DNA from 2 places in the Kitasatospora sp. NPDC047058 genome. Region 2 is predicted to be linked to the other one. Evidence: riboswitches for the same ligand, from Rfam matches in the RefSeq annotation. Region 2 holds a riboswitch; the other holds the start of a gene.

Region 1 (4,073 bases), on a different contig from region 2:
CCAGGGCCGCGAGCTCCTGCTTGGCCTCCAGGCCCTTGTCGCGGAGCTGGACGATGTCCACGCCGCCGGACAGGGCCGCGTCGAGGAACTCGGCGAGGTCGCCCTGCTCGCGGCGGGCGTCGGTGCAGAGGTAGAGCCGGGCGTCGGCGAGCCGTCCGCGCGGTGTGTCCGCGGCCATCAGATCAGCATCGCCTGGGCCCGGCGCTTCACCTCGGTGCCGCGGTTCTCCCGCAGCGCCTGGATCGGGCTGCCGGGCAGCGACGGGTCCTCGGTGAAGAGCCACTCCAGGATCTCCGTGTCGCTGTACCCGCAGTCGCGCAGGACGGTCAGGGTGCCGGACAGGTGCTTGACCAGCCCCGGGCCGTCGATGAACGCCGCCGGGACCTGCAGCGACTTGTTCGGGCCGCGCCGGACGGCGATCAGCCCGCCGTTCCTGACCAGGTCACGCACCTCGGTGACCCGGACCCCCCACTGCTCCGAGATGTCGGGCAGGTACATCCACTCGGGGACCAGGGCTTCAATCTTGCTTTCGATCTCACTCACGCCACCAGACTGCCACCTCCGCGGCCCGCCGCGCACCAACGGGCCCCCGGGGCTACCCCGCGACGGCCGACTTCAGCGGCACCGCCGGGTCCGCCGCCCGGGCCGGGTCCAGCGGCGTGCCGCGCTCGACCAGGCGGCGGCCCTGGGTGAGGTCGCGCGGGCGGTCGACGGTGAGCAGGGCGCGCAGCACGCCGTCGCGCAGCCAGAGCACCGCCCAGGACGGGTCCGCCGGCGAGCCGCGCCGGACCAGCTCGTCCCCGTCACCGTGCCGCCCGGCGTACTGGACCATCCGGCCGAACTGCTCCGACCAGAAGTACGGCACCGGGTCGTACGGCGCGTCCGCGCCGAGCACCGCGGCGGCGGCCGCCCCGCCGGACTGCAGCGCGTGGTCCCAGTGCTGGACGGTCAGCCGGGCGCCGGTCCGGGCGGACGGGTAGCTCGCGCAGTCCCCGGCCGCCCAGACGCCCGGCAGGCTGGTGCGCAGCCGCTCGTCCACCAGGACGGCTCCGGCCGCGTCGAGCTCGACGCCGGAGCCGGCCAGCCAGTCGGTCGCCGGGCGGGCGCCGATGCCGACCACCACCTCGTCGGCCGGCAGGTGCGAGCCGTCCGCGAGCAGCACCGCGCCGGGCTCGACGGCGGCGACCGCCGCGTCGCAGCGCAGCTCGACCCCGGCCTCGGCGTACCAGGCGGCCATCGCCCGGCCCACCTCGGCGGGCAGCGCACCGGGGACGGGCGCCGGGCCGGCCTCGACCACGGTCACCTCGCACCCGGCCGCGCGGGCCGCGGTGGCCACCTCGGCACCGATCCAGCCCGCGCCGACCAGCACCAGGCGCAGGCCCGGGCGGAGCAGCGGGCGCAGGGCCAGCGCGTCGTCCAGGGTGTGCAGCAGGTGCGCGCGCTCGGCGCCGGGCAGGACGCGCGGGGCGGCGCCGGTGGCGATCACCAGGGCGCCGTACGGCAGGTCACCGCCGTCGGTGTGCAGCACGCCCGGGGTGAGGCCGGTGGCGCGGCGGCCGGTGAGCAGCTCGATGCCCAGGTGGGGGAAGTCGATGTCCAGGGTGGTGGCGTCGGTCTTGCCGAGCAGCACCTCCTTGGAGAGCGGCGGCCGGTCGTACGGCGCGTGCGGCTCCTCGCCCACCAGCACGATCCGCCCGCGCCAGCCGCCCCGGCGCAGCCCCGACGCGCACTGCGCGCCGGCCAGCCCGGCCCCCACCACGACCACCTGATCCGTCCCGCTCAGCTCTGCCACGCGGTCACTGTACTGGCGCCCGCGCCCGGCCCCGGCCCCGCGTCCGCGGGCCGGGCGGCGGGACCGGCGGCGGGACGGGCCCGGGGCGGCGCCGGGCACCCCGCCCGCTCCCGTCCCACCCCTCGTACGCGCCTTCAGCGGCGACAGGGCCCGGAGTTAAGGTGGGGACACCATCACGGGAGCCCGGCGGACCGGGCTGAGAGGCGGGCTGGCACGGCCTGCGACCGTCCGAACCTGATCCGGGTCATTCCGGCGAAGGGAGAAGCAGCTTTGACACGCTCGGCACCAGGTGCCCACGCGGACGTGCTGGTGATCGGCGGAGGCGTGATCGGCCTCGCCGTCGCCTGGCGCGCGGCCCAGCGCGGGCTGGGGGACGTCGTCGTGGTCGACCCCACCCCCGGCGGCGGCGCCGCCCGGGTCGCGGCCGGGATGCTCGCCCCGGTCACCGAACTCCAGTACGGCGAGGAGCCGTTGCTGCGCCTCGGGATGGCCTCGAACGAGCGGTACGCCGCCTTCGCCGCCGAGCTCACCGAGGCGAGCGGCGGCCAGGACACGGGCTACCGCGCGTGCGGCACGCTCGCCGTCGCGCTCGACTCCGACGACCGGGCGGAGCTGCGCGAGCTGCACGACTTCCACCTGCGGCTCGGCCTCGACTCGACCTGGCTGACCGGCCGCGAGGCCCGCAAGCTGGAGCCGATGCTCGCCCCCGGCGTCCGCGGCGGCCTGCACGTGGCCGACGACCACCAGGTGGACGGCCGCCGGCTGCTGACCGCGCTGCTGCTGGCCGGCCAGGCCGCGGGCGTGATCGGCCGGCGGACCGAGGCCGTCGAGCTGCTGGTCGAGGACGGCCGCGCGGTCGGCGCCCGGCTCGGCACCGGCGAGACCGTGACCGCCGGCCAGGTGGTGCTCGCCGCCGGTCCGGAGAGCCACCGGCTGCCCGGCCTGCCCGAGGGCGTGCTGCCGGCGATCCGCCCGGTGAAGGGCCAGGTCCTGCGGCTGCGGATCCCCGAGGCGTACCGGCCGTTCCTGTCCCGCAACGTCCGCGCGGTGGTCCGTGGCCAGCACCTGTACATGGTGCCGCGCGCGGACGGCGAGCTGGTGATCGGTGCGACCAGCGAGGAGCAGGGCTACGACACCACGGTCACCGCCGGCGGGGTGTACGAGCTGCTGCGCGACGCCCACGAGCTGGTCCCCGGCATCACCGAGCTGCCGCTGGTGGAGACGTCCGCCGGGCTGCGGCCGGGCTCGCCGGACAACGCGCCGCTGATCGGGCCGACCGCGCTGCCCGGTCTGGTCGCCGCCACTGGCCACTACCGCAACGGCGTGCTGCTCACCCCGGTGACCGCCGACCTGGTCGCCGAGTACCTGGCCACCGGCACCGTGCCGGAGCCGGCCGTACCGTTCTCCCCCACTCGCTTCGCCCCGAAGGTCCCCGCATGAGCGACATCCCCCTCACCGTCAACGGCGAGCCCCGCCTGGTGCCCGCCGCGACCACCCTCGCCGAGGTGGTGACCACCCTCAGCCGGGCCAACACCGGCGTCGCCGCCGCCCTCAACGAGGCCGTGGTGCCGAGGAGTTCGTGGCCGGTCACGCAGCTCTCGGCGGGCGACCGGGTCGAGATCCTCACCGCCGTGCAGGGGGGCTGACCGATGGCCGACGACGTCCTCTCCATCGCCGGCACCGCCTTCGGCTCGCGACTGATCATGGGCACCGGCGGCGCCCCCAGCCTGGAGGTCCTGGAGCAGGCGCTGCGGGTCTCCGGCACCGAGCTGACCACGGTGGCGATGCGCCGGGTGAACGCCACCACCCAGGGGTCCGTCCTGGACGTGCTGACCCGCAACGGCATCCGCGTACTGCCCAACACCGCCGGCTGCTTCACCGCCGGCGAGGCGGTGCTGACCGCCCGGCTGGCCCGCGAGGCGCTCGGCACCGACTGGGTGAAGCTGGAGGTCATCGCGGACGAGCGGACCCTGCTGCCGGACCCGATCGAGCTGCTGGACGCCGCCGAGACGCTGGTCGACGACGGCTTCACCGTCCTCCCGTACACCAACGACGACCCGGTGCTGGCCCGGAAGCTGGAGGACGTCGGCTGCGCGGCGATCATGCCGCTGGGCTCGCCGATCGGCTCCGGCCTGGGCATCCGCAACCCGCACAACTTCCAGCTGATCGTGGAGAGCGCGAACGTCCCGGTGATCCTGGACGCGGGCGCCGGCACGGCCTCGGACGTCGCGCTGGCGATGGAGCTGGGCTGCGCCGCCGTCATGCTCGCCTCCGCGGTGAC
Region 2 (4,073 bases):
CGTCGGCGGTCACCCGGACGTCGCACTCGAGCGCGTCCGCGCCCTCGTCGAGCGCGCGGCGGTAGGCCGCGAGCGTGTGCTCCGGCAGGGCGTGCGAGGAACCGCGGTGGGCGATCACCTGGACGGGCGGCGCGGTGCGCGCCGCCGCCGGGGAGAGGTCAGGGCTGGTCACGGGTCCACGATAGGCGGCGGAAGTGACGCCGGAGCGAAGACGGTCCCAACCTGCGGGGCCGTCTCCGCCCGTTCGTCCGCCCGTCCGTCCGGCGGCTTCCGTCCGGTGATCCCGGCGAGTCCGGCGAGTCCGGTGACTGCGGAGCGCGGTCAGGCGGCGGCGGGCTGCCGCCGGGTGAGCGGGGTGAGCGCCCAGGTGGCCAGGGCGGGCACCAGGAAGCCGAACAGCGAGGCCGAGGTCCACTCCTGCGGGGTGAAGTGCAGCACCTCCTGGACGGACGTCCAGAAGTCCGTCCACCAGCCGGCGACCGCGGTCGGTGCGATCAGCTGGTACACCGCGAAGCCGAGCGCCCACGGCAGCAGCATCAGCCAGCGGGAGGGCGCGTCGTCGGCGAGGTTCCAGCCGCGCCGCCCGGCGCCGAGGAAGTAGTCCACCGCCAGCACCGCGAACATCGGCACGAAGACCGAGCCGATCAGGCCCAGGAAGGCGTAGTACGAGTCGGTGAACTCGGTGATCTGCAGCGCCAGCACGGTGATCAGCAGGCCCGTCCCGCCGGTCAGCACCCGGCGGTCCACCCGCGGCAGCAGGTTGTGGACCGACATCGCGGTCGAGTACACGTTGGCGAAGGACTGGTCGGTCTCGCGCAGCACCAGGACCAGCAGGAACACCCAGCCGGCCCAGACGCCCAGGAACGAGTCGAAGATCCTCGTGGCGTCGCCGTCCGCCTGCAGCAGCGCGAACAGCCCGAGCACGTAGCACCAGACCTGGGCGATCGTGTAGCCGGAGAAGCTGCCCCAGAACGCGGCCCGCGGGGTGCGCGAGTGCCGGGTGTAGTCGGCGGCCAGCGGCACGAAGGAGATCGAGACGGCGATCATCGCGTCGGTGGCCCTGAGGAAGCCGTGCCAGTTGCCCGCGCCCGGGTCCGGCACGCCGTGGCGGCCCAGCTGGACGGTGAAGTACACCATCGCGACCGCCACCGCCGCGGCGACGAAGCGGCGCAGCACCGCGATCGCGCCCAGCGGCCAGATGGTCAGCGCGGTGGTCACCGCACCCGCCAGGACGACGAACACCCAGCGGTAGCCCTCGGTGTGCGCGACGGTCTGCGCACCCATCGCGATGACCAGCAGCTCGTACACGCCCCAGCCGAGGCACTGGACGATGTTCAGCACGGTGGGCACGTACGAGAGCCTCGTCCCGAAGAGCCCGCGCAGGTTCGCCATCGCCGGTGCGCCGGTGCGCGCGCCGATCAGCGCGGCCACGCCGAGCATCGCGGTGCCGACCGCCGTGCCGGCCACGATCGCGGTGATCGCGGCGGCCAGCGACAGCTCGCTGCCCGGCGCGCCCAGCACGGTGGCGGCGGTGGTGAAGCCGATCAGGCTGACGCCGAGGTTCATCCAGAGCGCGAAGTGGTCCCGGAACCGCAGCGTGCGCGGCGGCTCGGTGTCCAGGACGAGCGGCGCCTCCACCCGCCCGTCCCGCTCCGGCCGGTCCAGGACGGCGGTGGCGGCCGTGGAACCGGGCGCGGCCGTGGCGGCGTCGGAGTGAACGGTCGCGGACGACTCGGAGAAATCCTTGGACGCGGGTGCGCCCGAAGAAGAGGATGGCGAAGCAGACGGCATGGCCGATACTCCCTACGCCGGCATTACCCGGACAGGTTCCGGCGGTCAGCGCCCCCTCGACGCTCCGTCCACGGATCCCGTGGCGTACGGTCGACCGGCGCACTCTCAGCCTGGTGGGTCCAAGCTCCCGCGTGTCAGTTTGGAGCGACAGGCTAACCGGCGCGGGGGTGAACGCCAAGGCCAGACGCCCGGCGGTCCGCATCGCGGGACGCCGCGGACGCCCGGCGGAGGCCCCGCGGCAGGGCTCGTGGAGGGCGCCGGGGAGGGCCTCGCGGGGGGCGCTGTCGGACCGGGCTAAGGATTCTTATGAGTTCTTCAGAAGGGTCCTTACGGCAATCGAATCGAGTGTGCGAAAAACTATGGTTGTTGGTCCTGTCAGCTATGGAGGTCGTCCGTGAGCACCGAGCGCGAGGTTGGGTCCACCGGGCCGCAGGGGGAGCAGCCCTCCGGCGGCCAGGGGGTGGTGGGTCCCGCTCCTGACGGTCCGGCGCAGTCCGCGTCCGCCCGTCCCGTCCCCGCAGCGGCGCCCGAGGCCGACTACCCGCTGACCGAGGCCGCGGCGGGTGCCCAGGCCCCGGCCGCGACCCAGGCCGAAGGCCGCTCCAACCCGACGCTGGCGTTCAGCAAGGTGAGCGCTCCCGAGCCCGCGGCCGCCCCGGCCCCCGCGGCTCCCGCTCCCGCCGTGGCCGACGCCGGCTACCTCGACGCCCCGCCGCCGGTCCTGCCGCCCGCCCCGGCCGCGCCCGCCGCCCCGGCGGCCCCCGCGCCGGCCGGCAACCCGTACGCCACCCCGGCCGCCGGCGTCCCCGCGCCCGCCGCCCCGGTCGCCGCGGCACCCCAGGACCCGTACGGCGCCCCGTCCGCCCCCGGTGCGCCCGCCGCGCCCGGCCAGCACCACCCGTTCGGCGCAGGCCAGCCGCTCGGCGGCTGGGGCATGCACGACGCCACCTCCGGCGGCGCCGGCACCCCCGGCGGCCCGGGCTACCCCGGGGGCCCGCTCGGCTACCCCGCCGAGTACCCCGGCAGCCCCGAGCCGGCCGGCCCGCGCAAGAAGCGCGGCGGCCTGATCGCCCTGGTCGCGGCCGTCGCCCTGGTCGCCGGCGTGGCCGGCGGTGCGCTCGGCGTCGCCGTCGCCGACCGCAACGACAGCAGCATCTCCGCCGCGGACGACCACCGGAGCACCACCGTCCAGGCCAACAACCCGGGGAAGAACGAGCCGGCCCCCGGCTCCGTCGCCGGCATCGCGCAGAAGGCGCTGCCCAGCGTCGTCACCATCAAGGCGCAGGGCAACGGCGAGTCCGGCACCGGCACCGGCTTCGTCTTCGACACCGAGGGCCACATCCTCACCAACAACCACGTCGTCGCCCCCGCCTCCAACGGCGGCAAACTGACCGTCAAGTTCGCCGACGGCAGCTCCTACGGCGCCTCGGTGCTCGGCCGCGCCGAGGGCTACGACGTCGCCGTCGTCAAGCTCGACAGCCCGCCGAAGGGCAAGCTGACGCCCCTTCCGCTGGCCGACTCCGACAAGGTCAACGTCGGCGACTCCACCATCGCCATCGGTGCCCCGTACGGCCTGGAGTCCACCGTCACCACCGGCATCATCAGCGCCAAGGACCGCCCGGTCGCCTCCGGCGACGAGACCGGCGCCCAGTCCTCGTACATGAACGCCCTGCAGACCGACGCCTCCATCAACCCCGGCAACTCCGGCGGCCCGCTGCTGGACTCCAGCGGCGCGGTGATGGGCATCAACTCGGCCATCCAGTCCAACACCTCCAGCACCGGCCGGGCCGGCAGCATCGGCCTCGGCTTCGCCATCCCGATCAACCAGGCCAAGTGGGTCGCCGAGACCCTGATCAAGACCGGAAAGCCGGTGTACGCCAAGCTCGACGTGCTGCGCAACGACGACTACAAGGGCGACGGCGCGCAGATCCAGACCCGCGACATCCAGGGCACCCCCGCCGTCACCCCCGGCGGCGCCGCCGACAAGGCCGGCCTCAAGCCCGGCGACGTCATCACCAAGCTCGGCGGCAGCCCGATCGAGAACGGCCCCGCCCTGGTCAGCAAGATCTGGACGCACAAGCCCGGCGAGACCGTCGACGTCGAGTACACCCGCAACGGCCAGACCTTCACCACCAAGGTCACGCTCGCCGAGCGCGTCGGCGACAACTGACCCCCGCCCCCGGCGAAACCCTGTGCACCGAACCCCGCCGGACCCGTTAGGCTGACCTCCGCCTGGAGAGCTGCCCGAGCGGCCTAAGGGAACAGTCTTGAAAACTGTCGTG

Evidence for each region. Region 2 has a riboswitch for thiamine pyrophosphate ahead of ABZ885_RS14865 (cytosine permease). Riboswitches for the same ligand answer to the same signal wherever they lie in the genome.
Region 1: it holds a riboswitch for thiamine pyrophosphate, as region 2 does, so the genes downstream of both, thiO (glycine oxidase ThiO) here and ABZ885_RS14865 (cytosine permease) in region 2, are expected to answer to the same signal.

The regions. Positions count from the first base shown of each region.
Region 1 covers NZ_JBEYVJ010000045.1:33,345-37,417, forward strand. The annotation lists gene thiE (thiamine phosphate synthase) at 1-178, opposite strand, end outside; gene ABZ885_RS10025 (Rv2175c family DNA-binding protein) at 178-543, opposite strand; gene ABZ885_RS10030 (FAD-dependent oxidoreductase) at 596-1,792, opposite strand; TPP riboswitch at 1,958-2,070, shown strand; gene thiO (glycine oxidase ThiO) at 2,063-3,232, shown strand; gene thiS (sulfur carrier protein ThiS) at 3,229-3,438, shown strand; partial or broken gene ABZ885_RS10045 (thiazole synthase) at 3,442-4,073, shown strand, end outside.
Region 2 covers NZ_JBEYVJ010000076.1:22,875-26,947, forward strand. The annotation lists gene ABZ885_RS14860 (glycerophosphodiester phosphodiesterase family protein) at 1-172, opposite strand, end outside; gene ABZ885_RS14865 (cytosine permease) at 322-1,791, opposite strand; TPP riboswitch at 1,784-1,932, opposite strand; gene ABZ885_RS14870 (trypsin-like peptidase domain-containing protein) at 2,186-3,961, shown strand; tRNA gene ABZ885_RS14875 (tRNA-Ser) at 4,026-4,073, shown strand, end outside.